3 regions of the Anaerobacillus alkaliphilus genome follow, and region 2 is predicted to be linked to each of the others. Evidence: riboswitches for the same ligand, from Rfam matches in the RefSeq annotation. Region 2 holds a riboswitch; each other region holds the start of a gene.
What was found. Region 2 has a riboswitch for cyclic di-GMP ahead of DS745_RS21205 (sensor domain-containing protein). Riboswitches for the same ligand answer to the same signal wherever they lie in the genome.

Region 1 (4,291 bases), on a different contig from region 2:
AAACCTATACCTTAAACTTTCTCACTTTAACGCTTAGGTCCTCAGCTAAATTAGCTAACGATGTCGAAGATAAGGATACTTCCTCCATAGTGGCTAATTGTTCCTCAGATGAAGCAGCTACTTCAGATGTACTTATTGCAGCTTTTTGTGAAATTGATGCGACTTCCTCAAGGGTTGCATTGACTTGTTCGACACTTGCAGCCATTTCTTCACTAATCGCAGACACCTCTTGAATTTCAGAATTTACACCTTCAACCGACTCTAGTATCATATGGAAGATTTGTCCTGTTTCTTTTACTAGGGTTAATCCTTTATGGACTTCATTTGCGCCATTATTCATTACTTGGACAGCACGTGAAGTTCCTGCTTGAACGATTTCAATTAAATTAGCAATCTTGCTAGCAGATTTTTTAGATTGTTCAGCTAGTTTTCTGACCTCATCAGCGACTATTGAAAACCCTCTTCCATGCTCACCAGCTCGGGCAGCTTCGATAGCAGCATTTAAAGCTAAAAGATTCGTTTGATCAGCAATACTAGTTATTACAGCTACAAACTCATTAATCTCTTTTGAGTTATGATCTAAATCATTAATAACTCCACTAGTTTCACTTGCAGATTGATAGATTGACTCCATCTGCTTCATGACTTGCTGCAAGAGTTCATTTCCTTCATTGGCCTGTACGGTTGTTTCCTCTACGGTTTCTGCTACAACATTAGTGGTTTCCACCACTCATTGGATTCTATTGCTAGTTGACTAACCGCATTGGCGGACTCTATAGTATTACTACCTTGGATTTCAGAGCCACTTGCAACTTCCTGAATAGCTGTTGCAACTTGGTTGGCAGCAGAAGTAGTATGTTCAGCACTTGCCATTAACTCTTCAGCAGATGCAGCGACGTGTTCTGAAGTTTTACTAACATCATTAATTAATTCTCTTAAACTTAATCTCATTTTATTGAAGGAAAGGGCTAAATCACCAATTTCATCCTTGTTTTTTATATAACAACAACACTGAAAAGTCCATACTTATGGTTGAAGAACTAGTAAATTTAGCAAAGGAATATCAAGAGATTGCTGAGCTTTCTATTTCCTATAAAAAGCAAAATAAAGTAGATGAGATTTCAAAACTAATGCGTGAGCGAGGAAATGTATTAACAATAAGAATAACAGAGACTAGTGAACAAGTTCGCACTTATCAAGGGAATCAGCTTCACTTTACAATAAGATAATTTTTATGAGTGATAGCCAGAACAACCATTACCTACTTTATTCTACAATAATATCGGTACAAGGCTTAAAACTGTTTAGAGTATTAGCTGAATACACTGTTCTGTAACATTAGTGGATAAAAGTGGAATTTTACTTTAATAAGAAAATAAACATAACTCCCCTCGAAATGAGGGAGTTATGTTTATTCCTATTTACCTTTACCAGGGTTATTTTCATTTTCATTTTTGTTCTCGTTTTTCTTTTCAGATTTTCCATTATTAGTTTTAGGAAGAGCAGTTTTTTCTACTTCAACTGTTTTTTCTTCAGTTATACTATCAAACTTGCTTTCTTCAATTTCTGCTTGTTTAGTTGAGTTAGCAGGTTTGCTATTATCAGCTTTACTGTTAGTCTTATTTTGTTTGTTATCGTTTGCATCCTTGTTAGCTGACGCAATATTTTTCGTTTCAACTTGGTTAGAGACTACAGCAGGTTTTGAAGCTTCTTTCTGAACGATGGCCTTATTTGGTTTATTGGTGTTGGGCTCAGCTTTGTTCTCTATATCCGCTTGCTTATTAGCTACAGCAGGTTTGTTTGTTGCCACCTTTTCTAGACCGACATTCTGCTTTTGAGTCCCATTTGAACCAACTTTCTGGACGTTATTTTGAGTAGTAAGTAATGCAGTAGTAACTACTTCATCAGATGTTACAGGGACTTCATCAGTTTCATTATTATCCACTTCCGTATCTTCTACAACTGTTTTAACCTGCTGGCGTTTGTCTTTCTCTAATGCTCTTGCAATATTTCTCTCAAGAGCCTGTCTCGCACGGTCATTACCAACTTTTTCTAACGCGGCAGTTAAGGCAACGATGTTTGCGGCTAGTGTTGTTTCTGGATCAAGAGCCGTTTCTTCTTGATCTTCGGATACAGTACCATCAGTAATTTCACTTTCAGCTATTTCCGTGTCTTCTTCAGCAACTGCTTGTAACTGTTTATACTTTGCTAGTGCAAGCTCTTGTTGTTCAATTGCTTTTTGTATGATTTCATTGGCACGGTCTTCCTCGCCTAATTTAAGTAATGCTGTAGCTTCTCTAATTCGTTCTTCTGCAAAAGAAGCAAGTAACTCCGCCTCTTTTTCCGTATCAAACGTTAAAGCGAGTTGAACATTTTCCATTAAACTTTTTATAAAGTATAGAAAATCTCCTGGTAGAAGCTTTGGGGTATCAGCAATGATTTCCTCTTCAGCTGTTGTTTCAGCTTCGGTTTCGTCAGTTTTTAAATCTTCACTAACTTCTGCTGTTTCTTCGGTTGCTGTCTCTTCTTCAACTTCCTCTGTTTGAACATCAGTCTCTACAACAACTTCTTCTTCGATCGTTTCTTGATCATTGTCAGCTGCTACTTGCAATGTACCTAAACTGAAAATGAGAGCTGTTGCAATAATACTTGTCCTAAAAAACTTTGACATAAAAAATCCCTCCAAGATGTTTTTTGGAAGAAGTCGGAATGAACTGGGGACCATTCACCATTCTTCAGCGGTCCAGCCACCATAGTAATGTACCGTAGGCCTGTGACTTTGCGTCTCTATTTTTCAATAGATTTGCCTTTTTCAAATTGAGAACTAAATGTTTGTTCACCATTATCTTAATTATACGTTAGGCAATTAGGGAAATCATGCACTTTTTTACTTAATTACACCTAGTACTTTTGTCTACCGGTGCCTGTCACCACCCGAAATTTGTCGAATGGAAATTTACATACCAGGAGGAATGTACAAGTTTAAAAACATAAATACTGATAAATTCCCTACATCGACAAGCATATGTGAGTAAAGGGACCATCTCAAGCTTCTTGTCTTGTAGCGAATAAGTGACCAAACCACGCCCATTAGGAAAAGTGAGATATACATATGAGTTGATTTGTTGGCGATGGAGAAGACGCCCCACATAAGCGGGTGGCTTAATACGAAGAAGACTGTAGAGTAGGTAATGTTGAGCCATCTAGGTAAATTTCCACCAGCATCTAATAGTAACCCAGTAGAACAAGAAATCTATTTTTCTTAGAAATATGACTCACCTCCTTTTAATAGGTAAATTATACCATAAGGTGATATTTTACTACATAGAAAAAATAAGGCTGATACACGTGGAAGGGGGAGTCCCGTGTGTCAGCCTTATTTTTATATCAAATATAAAACCGAGTACGTATCGTAATTATTGCTTGTCTAATGCTTCTTGTTTGGCGTTCTCTAACATTTCGTTAATCGTTTCAATGTATTCTTGTAAACTCATTTGTTAAACACGCTCCTTTTTAAGTTTCTAGTCATAGTATTGCCAGGTTATGAAACTATTAAACTCTAGTTATACAATTTTTTTTAGAAAAAATTAATTTACAGTCCGAAACGATTAGTTTACAGTCCAAAATAAAAATTTACAGTCCAAAACGAGCATTTTACAGTCGAAAAAAAATATTTACAGTCCAAACCGACAAAAATACAGCATGGGGTATGCAGAGCGACAAACTCCCTGAAACTTTTCCTGACCTATTTCGTAAAAGTAGTATTACATTTATAATGAATAATGGGAATATTAGGTAGAGTGGAGGGAGTCTGACATGAGTTTACTAAAAAGATTTCGAGATATTATGGCGAGTAATATGAATGCAGCGATCGATAAGGCTGAAGATCCTGAGAAAATGCTTAACCAGTATTTGCGTGAACTACGCAGTCAGCTAGGAACTGCTAAGGCTGAAGCGGCAACAATGATGGCAACAGAGCAGCGAGCAAGACGGCAGCTCGATGAGTGTTTGGCAGAGATCAATAAATTCGAGCGTTATGCAGTACGCTCGTTAGAAATGGGAAATGAAGCGGATGCAAGGCAGTTCTTAGATAGAAAAGCACAGGTTGCCGTAAAGGAAGCTGAGTTGAAGCAAGTGTATGAACAAGCGGCCGCCAATGCGAAAAAGCTACGGGAGATCCATGAAAAGTTTCAATCAGATATTCAAGAGTTAGAAACTCGTCAAATAGAGTTGAAGGGCAAGCTTTCTGCAGCAAAAGTCCAACAGAAGATAAATCGAGGTTCTGAGTTGG
Region 2 (4,291 bases):
CTCAGCGACAACGCGTAAATGTAATTCCTGTGCTAAACGAATGATCATTTTTACAATTTGCTTATTTTTCTCATTGAACTGAAAGAAAAATGATCGATCAATCTTAATCGCAGAAATTAAATGGCTGAACTGTGTTAGATATCCTAACGATGAATAACCTGTTCCAAAGTCATCCAAAGATACGCGGATACCGAGTTGTTGGATATCAGAAAGAGTGTCGCGTGCTCGATTTTCATCAAGAATTAGCAATGTTTCTGTAATTTCAAACTCTAAATACCTAGTGTCAACTTCAGTTTGATGTAGAATACTCTCAATCTCCCTGATAAATTCTACTTGCATAAATTGTTTTGCTGATATGTTAACGGATATCGGTACTACCGGATACCCCTGCCTTTTTAGCTCCACGATATATTGACAGACTTTATTAAGGACTAGGTTACCTATCGGAATGATCAATCCTGTTTCTTCCGCTATCGGAATAAAATCACTTGGTGGAACAAATCCTCTTTCCTTATGCTTCCAGCGAAGTAAAGCCTCTGCACTAATAAGTTTTCCTTCTGTATCTACTCTAGGTTGATAGAAGACCTCAAATTCCTGATAGCGTAAAGCTTGTCGAAGTTCATTTTCTAACCGAAAATTCTTCTCTGTCTTTTCATTCATGGATTGTGTGAAAATTTGATAATTATTTTTGCCATTTTCCTTTGCATAATACAAGGCGGCATCCGCATTTTTAATAAGAGAGTTAGCATTCGTCCCATGATATGGATAGAACGTAATCCCAACACTTGTCGTTACTGTAAACTCATAATGATTGTATTGAAAAGGTTCATGTAGCGTTGTAAGTAAGGATATTGCTACTTCTTGAATGGTATCATTTGCCCCAGGAACAATTAAAAAGAATTCGTCTCCCCCTACTCGAGCCAGGAAACTGTTTTTTGGTATTATTTGCTTCCATCGATCTGTCACCATTCGTAATACCGCACTACCAGCTTCATGTCCTAAAGAGTCATTAATATATTTAAAACGATCCAAATCTAACGCAATAAGCGCAAATGAATTTCGACTGTTGGTTGCTAGCAGCAATTGATTTTGAAGTTCTTTTTCAAACATTCTGCGATTAGGTAGGTCCGTTAATGGATCATGATAGGCAAAATATTCGTTAAGCTCATATAGTTTTTTCTTTTCGGTTATGTCCATGACAGTTCCGAGTATGGCAGATTGCCCTTCATAGATAATCTTTGACACATGCAATTCTACATCTAAAAGAGAACCATCTAGATGGACAGCTTTTGCATAAATGTTTTTTTCCGACTGTCCTATTTCTAATTGTTTCACTTGGTTTAGAATGGCGGTACGATCCTCTAACACTACGTAACTCCATAGAGAGGTATGAATCAGTTGCTCATAACCCAACAAGTCATTTAACTGATAATTCGTAAATACCAAGGATCCTTCTACGGAAATAAATACGCCTAAATTAGAGTTTTCTACAATACTTCGATATTTCATTTCAGAACTTTGTAACAGTTTTTGTGTTGCTACTTTATCCGAAACATTCTTCACTATGGCTATAATTCCTACAACTTTGGAATTAATACTAATTGGAAGACAAGTGATAAATCCGTAGATGAGTTCTTTGTTTTTATGAACTAGAACAATGTCATAATCTTTAGCTATTCCCTTTACACCAATCTCAAACTGCTGCCATACCTTTTCAATATCATCAGGGTGTACTAGTCTACTAAAATCATTTCCCAGTAATTCTTCTTTGGAATATCCCAGGCCGTATTCAAACGATTTATTGACATGAACAAACTTACCTTGTAAGTTAACATGAGCTATTAAATCAGGATTTTGTTCAAATAAAATTTGATTGATGAGGTCTTGCTCAACGTTAGGTTGAACTTTTTGCTCATTAGAATTTGCTTGGTAATCAAGTTCTTTCAAACTTTTATCCTCCTAACTAAGTTGAACATTTCTAAAAACGACAATCATTTATCTTAGTAAAAAAAATACTCCTTGTATGAAGGAGTATTTGATCATCGTCTCCAGCAGCCAGGCTATCATAACTCTTATCATCATAGACCCGTGGCTTTGTGTCTTCACATTTTGTACATAAATTTAATTTTAATGTTAATCTAATCGACCGTCAAACTCAGCATTTCCTAATTCAGGAGATTACTGGCAGTTATAGACAAGGGGACAGGTCCCTTGTCTCACTCACACCATGGAGGAAAGCTGAAGTCTAGACAATGTTCCTGTCCCTCTATCCTACAGACAACAAAGAAGGAACAAACCGAACAGTCTGTTCCTCCTATCTTTAAATTTTTTTCAAGACTGACAAATGATTTATTTAATAACTAAGGGTGTCTACACCAACTATTGAACGAATTTTTGAACTAACTGCTGTGTTTTTTGTTGGGTTTGTTGATAAGTTGTTATTTGTTTCATAATCTCTTGGCTTTGCACTGAAGATGAAGTGTTGTACCAACCTTGTTGAGACATAAGTTGATAAACTTGGCCTTGCATTTGAAGGCAACTTTGTAAAAGCTGTTCAAATTGCTGACGGACTTCAGGACAATTAGACTCTGTCACAGCAGTCGTATATTCTCTAGCTGTTCGCTTTAAATCAGCTAAATAAGAATACACGATGTCCGGATCTTGTAATATTGGCATATGTTGCATTTGTTGATTCGATGGTTGATTCATTTGCTGTTGTTGCATGATAATCTCTCCTTTCTACTGAGTCTGACTAGTTCCCATGGATTGATGTTGCTGCATTACGTTCATTAGCTGTTGATAATGCTGTTGATGTTGATTTACCATTGTTTGGCATACTTGCTTAACATTTTGATTTTGAGTACTTCCAATGATTGCTACACATTGCTTAATTAACAAATCTTCGTTTGACATACTATCGACAATGTATTCTAACTCTTTTGTTGTTAATGGTTGCATAGATTTATCCCTCCTTTATCGAGCTTAATATTCCCTCTGGTTGTAGATTACTTACACCCAATAAAATTAATTTTCTTGTTAGATGCTTAGCGAATGTTTCCACAGTTAAAATCGGCAAGGATGTCCCTCTGTCTCAATGGAAAAAGAAAACAACAAAAAAATCAGCGAAATGGATATTACTTCTAAATGAATATATCAAATACTATTTACTATATGTGAGTATAATCCACAAAACTATACCAATAAAATAAAATAAAATATAAATTCTTTATAACCAATTTTAAAACGAGTATTTATATCTAAATGCTCATATTATTTATAAAACACCACACGAACCTCCAATTCTACGTAAACCAAAATTACTTAAAAAACACATAGTAAATTCCTGAAACAGCTAAATAGGCACCTAAATTGGAGGGAAATGATGGGCCCTATTAAAATGTAATTGGTGGATGGCCCCAGAAACGGTGAAGATGTCCCGGACCAGGGCTCTGGCATTTACCTATGTTGTCTAATAAAAAAAACTGTTTACCGATAGGTACCTTTTTTCAATGGGTGAATATCATGACCTTGAAAGGAGTGAGTCTTTAATGGATAGACATAATTACAGTTACTCACAGCAGTTACCGCAACTCTGTCATAAATATTTAAATTATCACTGTTCTTTTACAATTGCAGATGGGAGTACATTTGATGGGATTATTGAAAATGTAGGTCAGGATGGAGTTACCGTGCTTGTTGGCGAGGATGTTATGGATGAACCAGAGCAACGTGAGAATGAACGTCAATATTATGGGTATGGTTATGATTATGGCTATGGACGTCCTAGAAGAAGATTTAGACGTTTCCGACGCCAAGTATATCCTTTTCCAGCGTTAGCCACTTTAGCATTATTGCCATACATTTTCCCACAACCATATCCTTACTACCCTTATTACTAAGCTTTACACCCCCCTTTATTAAAATTAAGGTGCCTGACCCCCGATACGTTCGGACTGGGTAGGCACCCACCTTTGCTCCTAGAAGGTTTTTTGAAATGTCCTTACCAAGTGGACTAATCGACTGATTTGTCCACGAACGGTGCCAGGGAAAAGGCACCAGGATAATATAATACAATGAACCTGTCCTTCCGTCCCCTCTCTACAAAACAATCCTCTCTGGATGACTATAAACATTTAAACTTTGTCCACGGACAAACCCAATAGCGGTAATGCCTAAGTCATTCGCTAGATTAATTGCTAATGTTGTTGGGGCCGACTTTGACAGAATAATGCCCACTCCGATTTTTGAAACCTTTAACAAAACTTCAGATGAAATTCTTCCGCTAAAGGCA
Region 3 (4,291 bases), 160 kb from region 2:
CGGCATCCATGCCATAATTAGGGTACAGACTAACTCCAATACTCGGTGTAATATACACTTCATTTCCGGCTAATAACGTTGGCTGCTTTAGTTTTTGAATAATCCGTTCGGAAACGCTACATAAGTCTTCAATACTAGTATTCTCGATAAGTAATAAAAACTCATCTCCGCCCTGCCGAGAGATGACATCACCTTCACTCAAACAGGAACTCATAATCGAGACAACTCTTTGAAGCAATAAATCACCAACATGATGGCCTAGGGTATCGTTAATCGTTTTGAAATTATCAAAATCAATAAACAAGACTCCTAATGTCGACTTCGTCTCGCTCGCTCTTTTTATCGCCTCTTCAAGCTTCAAACTGAACAAATAACGATTTGGTAGTCCTGTTAATTGATCTTTATAGGCTAACTCTTTGATTTCATTCTCAGCTTTTCTCTTGTCTGTAATATCTTTAACGAAAGCCATCACACTAACGGAAGTATTGTGTTTAAAGATCGGAACGATATTGATATCAACGATCACTTGATGTCCACCTTTATGATTAATCACACCTTCAACTCGTTGTCCATTCCCTTGTTTCACTGCTGTAAAAATTTGATCTAGTTCTTGATAAGAATTGGCATCAATGAACGTTGTACTATTAATTCTTAAGAGCTCCTCTTTGCTATACCCTGTTAATGTTTCCGCTGCTGGATTTACACTAAAAAGCTTACCGTTGTGATCTAGTTCAAAGATTGCATCTAAAGAATTTTGGTATAACGAATGAAACTTTTGTCGGGTTGACTCCAACTCTACTAGTACTTTGTTAAGTTCTTGTTCGGCAGTTTTCTGTGCGGTTATGTCGCGTGCCATATAAACAAAACGACATACCTTATCTTCTTCAATGATCGGGTTACAGTTTCCTTGAAGATACACCCAGTGGCCGTGTTTATGTAAAAAGCGAGAAGTAATGGTTATTACTTGAAGATTTTCAAGAACCTTTTTCAAATTTCTTTTCACAATACGAAGATCATCGGGATGAACAAAGTCCAATATCGATTTGCCTATCAGCTCTCGCAACGTATATCCTAAATACTTCTCATGTGAAGATGAGGCATACTCAAAAATGCCCTTCTGATCAATAATCCCCACGAAGTCTGATACATTTTCAGCTAACAGTCGGTATTTCTTTTCGCTTTCATAGAGTTTCTTATCTGTATTTCGTTGTTCAATAGCAATAGAAGCTAAGTGAGCAAACACTTCTAATAGTTCTAATTCGTCTTTCAGCGGTTCACGGGTTTCACGGTAATAGAGAGCAAAAGTTCCCAGAACGGTTTCTTCAGAGGAAATGATCGGTTTTGACCAGCAAGCCTTTAACCCATAGGAAAGCGCAAGCGATTTGTAGTTTTTCCACCGGTCATCGGTTTCAATGTCCTTAACAATCACTGTTTCCATGAAAAACGCAGCTGTTCCACATGATCCGACTCCTGGTCCAATCTTTGTACCAGCTAACGCTTGATTATATGCATCAGCTAAGCTTGGTCCAACACCTTTTTCCAACGTTTGATTTTGCTCGTTGTAAAGAAGGATTGAACAAATAGTACCGGTGATCAATGTTTCTATTTCTAAAGCAAGACTCTTTAGGATTACTGTTAATTCGTTACCCGTTGCAATTTGTTTTAATATGTTATTCTGCGAATTTAGTACCTGTTTATCGAGTGTTTTCATTTACGTACAATTCCTTTCATCTATTAATAAGATCAAAGTTTAACTCAAGCATCAATAAATTGAATGTCGTTAAAAACAAAAAAAACACCCGTCAGGATGTTTTTCCTAAAACGGCACCTGGCTGGCGTAACATAATGTTGTAGCCCCTATAGTTTTGCGTCCCAACATTTCTGTTGGTTTGCCCGAACGTTTCTTATTTAATTAGAAATTTAGTAAAATAGACCTACCAATACTTTACCATGAATATCTTAATATTACCAATATTTTATATTAATCTAGCCTCTCGTACAAGTTCAAATTAATAAATTCGGAAGTAGTTATTTTTCAATGATAATACTTCGAGATGAGGCTTGATAGTTGACCTTGGCACCGAACTGTTCGGAAACAAAACGAATTGGAACAAAAGTCCGACCATTATTAATTTCTGGTGCAACATCGATTAACCTCTTTTGACCGTTGACCAGTACGTGTTGGTCATTAACAGTTAATACGATCGTGTTACCACCATTTTTTATCGTCACTGTTTTTGCATTTGGATCCCAATGAACATGTGCTCCAAAAGCTTCACTAATTACCCTAATCGGGACAAGCGTACGGTTATTTTTTAGATATGGTGGATGATCTAAAACAGCATTTTTCCCGTTTAGTAACCAACTGGGTTGATTAAGCCAAAACATCATTTCCGTTTGAAGATAAATTTTGGAATGCCAAAAAGCAACACCATTTTGCTGTAGACGCTTAATCATCTCTACGGTTTCTTTACCAGAGAGAGGATTATTAAAGATAAATACAGTTTTCAGGCTTGGAAGCGTATTTAATGGCGTCAGAATACGAATATTATTACTGTCTGCATAAATAGTTTCCAAGTTTAATAGATATTTTAATGGATCAATACTCTCTACGCGATTGTAACTAAACTTCAAGTATTGTAATTCTTGAAGTTCCTTCAAAACAGTGATGTTCGAAATTGAATTCGACGATATATCAAGAACCGTGAGTTCTCTTAACAATCGCAAATCGTTGATATCCTGAATAAAGTTACTTGATAGATTTAGATTTTTAAGGTTTGTCAATGACGCTAACGGTGATAAGTTTCTTATACTATTTTGACTCACATCTAACTCTTCTAAATGAACAAGAGAAGCAAGTGGACGTATATCTTTAATGCCCATGAAAACCAAACTAAGACTTCTTAATGTTGTTAGTTTACTAATTTGGTTTAAATCAAGATTACCTCTTAATTCGTAATCATACAGTAACAATTGTTGTAAATTTGGAAGCTCTTCTAACGGAGTAAAATCCTTTATTGGGTTATGCCATATTGAAACTCCTTCTAATGAGGCTAATTGTTCAATACCCTTTAGATCTTCTAGCCCGTTTCCAACTAAAACTAATTCCCTCAAATCCATCTGTACTAGAAAACCTAAGTCACTTAAAGGAATGGCTGCTAACGTTAATGACTCTATTCCCGATAGATTTAGAACTGGTGCTAAGTCACGTACCTCAGATCCATAAATTGACAGTTTTTGTAGTTTCGGAAGCTCATGTAAGAGCTGCAAATCACTGATCCTTCTAGTATCTATAGATAGATGGTTTATCTTTTTTAAACCAACCACTAATTTAAGATCCTCTTGAGAGATCGAATGGTTTATGATTAATGTCTTTACATTTTGTAAATGCTGAATTCCTTCTAGCGTATCGGTGCTACCTTCAATGTTTAGTTCAGTAACTTTCTCTACGTCCTCCTTAGTAATCGGTCCTTCCGGCATTTTTAGTTGAATCCTAATAGCTCTTTCTAAGTTAGGATCTGGAAAAGACAGCGTTTGATCATTTGCTGAGACTTCTGCTCCTTGTCCAATAATAGAAACTACGACCATTATTAGCACTAGTATGTATTTTTTCATCTGTAACCCTCCCATGCTTACAAGTATTTTATCATTAACAATACTTGTAAAATAGACTTTATTGCCGACTGGGAATAGTTACCTTTTAAATCAAACAGATATTCCTACCGTAATTGATCAGAGATAGATAAGGATCACTTTCATCTAAACCTAATACTTTACAAAAAGCTGGCTCAGTTTTATATCCCCGCTGTTTCAAGCTGATAACTTGATCTCTCAAGGTAGGGATGCATTTTATTAGTTGGTCTTCAATTATCATATGAAGGTAAGCGTTTTGTTCGAAAACAGGCTGCGGTTGACCAAACAATTCAAACTCATATCCCTCAAATAAAAAATTGGCTTTTACGACGGGTACATCTCTAATTATTACTTCCTTTAGTCGATAATTATCGAGGTGACTGTATAAATCTTTCACTTGCTCTCTAAATCTACTGAAATTATGAACTTCCATAATGATGTCTAGATCAGAACCATCTACATCAATTCCAATCGGTAAAGTTCCACATAGGATCGGGGTGTAAATAGCGAGATTATCCATGATCCCTACCTTTTGGATCGCATCGTACGCTCTTCGTTGCCGCTCATTGCCCAATTTTAAATAGTCAATTGATGTAAACATTAGTACCCACCCCTCTTGCTATGAAAAATTGGATTCCTCTCACTAAAGATAAATGAA

Region 1: it holds a riboswitch for cyclic di-GMP, as region 2 does, so the genes downstream of both, DS745_RS09050 (DUF5667 domain-containing protein) here and DS745_RS21205 (sensor domain-containing protein) in region 2, are expected to answer to the same signal.
Region 3: it holds a riboswitch for cyclic di-GMP, as region 2 does, so the genes downstream of both, DS745_RS20515 (EAL domain-containing protein) here and DS745_RS21205 (sensor domain-containing protein) in region 2, are expected to answer to the same signal.

What each region holds. Positions count from the first base shown of each region.
Region 1 covers NZ_QOUX01000032.1:3,121-7,411, forward strand. Annotated here, with positions in the region: gene DS745_RS09035 (methyl-accepting chemotaxis protein) at 5-727, opposite strand; gene DS745_RS09040 (HAMP domain-containing protein) at 706-999, opposite strand; gene DS745_RS09045 (hypothetical protein) at 1,029-1,229, shown strand; gene DS745_RS09050 (DUF5667 domain-containing protein) at 1,418-2,671, opposite strand; cyclic di-GMP riboswitch class I at 2,735-2,818, opposite strand; gene DS745_RS25505 (CPBP family glutamic-type intramembrane protease) at 2,957-3,253, opposite strand; gene DS745_RS09060 (PspA/IM30 family protein) at 3,817-4,291, shown strand, end outside.
Region 2 covers NZ_QOUX01000047.1:172,232-176,522, reverse strand. Annotated here, with positions in the region: gene DS745_RS21205 (sensor domain-containing protein) at 1-1,947, opposite strand, end outside; cyclic di-GMP riboswitch class I at 2,048-2,136, opposite strand; gene DS745_RS21200 (spore coat protein) at 2,380-2,724, opposite strand; gene DS745_RS21195 (hypothetical protein) at 2,740-2,958, opposite strand; gene DS745_RS21190 (hypothetical protein) at 3,549-3,899, shown strand; gene fdhD (formate dehydrogenase accessory sulfurtransferase FdhD) at 4,099-4,291, opposite strand, start outside.
Region 3 covers NZ_QOUX01000047.1:12,436-16,726, reverse strand. Annotated here, with positions in the region: gene DS745_RS20515 (EAL domain-containing protein) at 1-1,711, opposite strand, end outside; cyclic di-GMP riboswitch class I at 1,821-1,904, opposite strand; gene DS745_RS20510 (stalk domain-containing protein) at 2,029-3,615, opposite strand; gene DS745_RS20505 (DUF4269 domain-containing protein) at 3,701-4,234, opposite strand; gene DS745_RS20500 (hypothetical protein) at 4,234-4,291, opposite strand, start outside.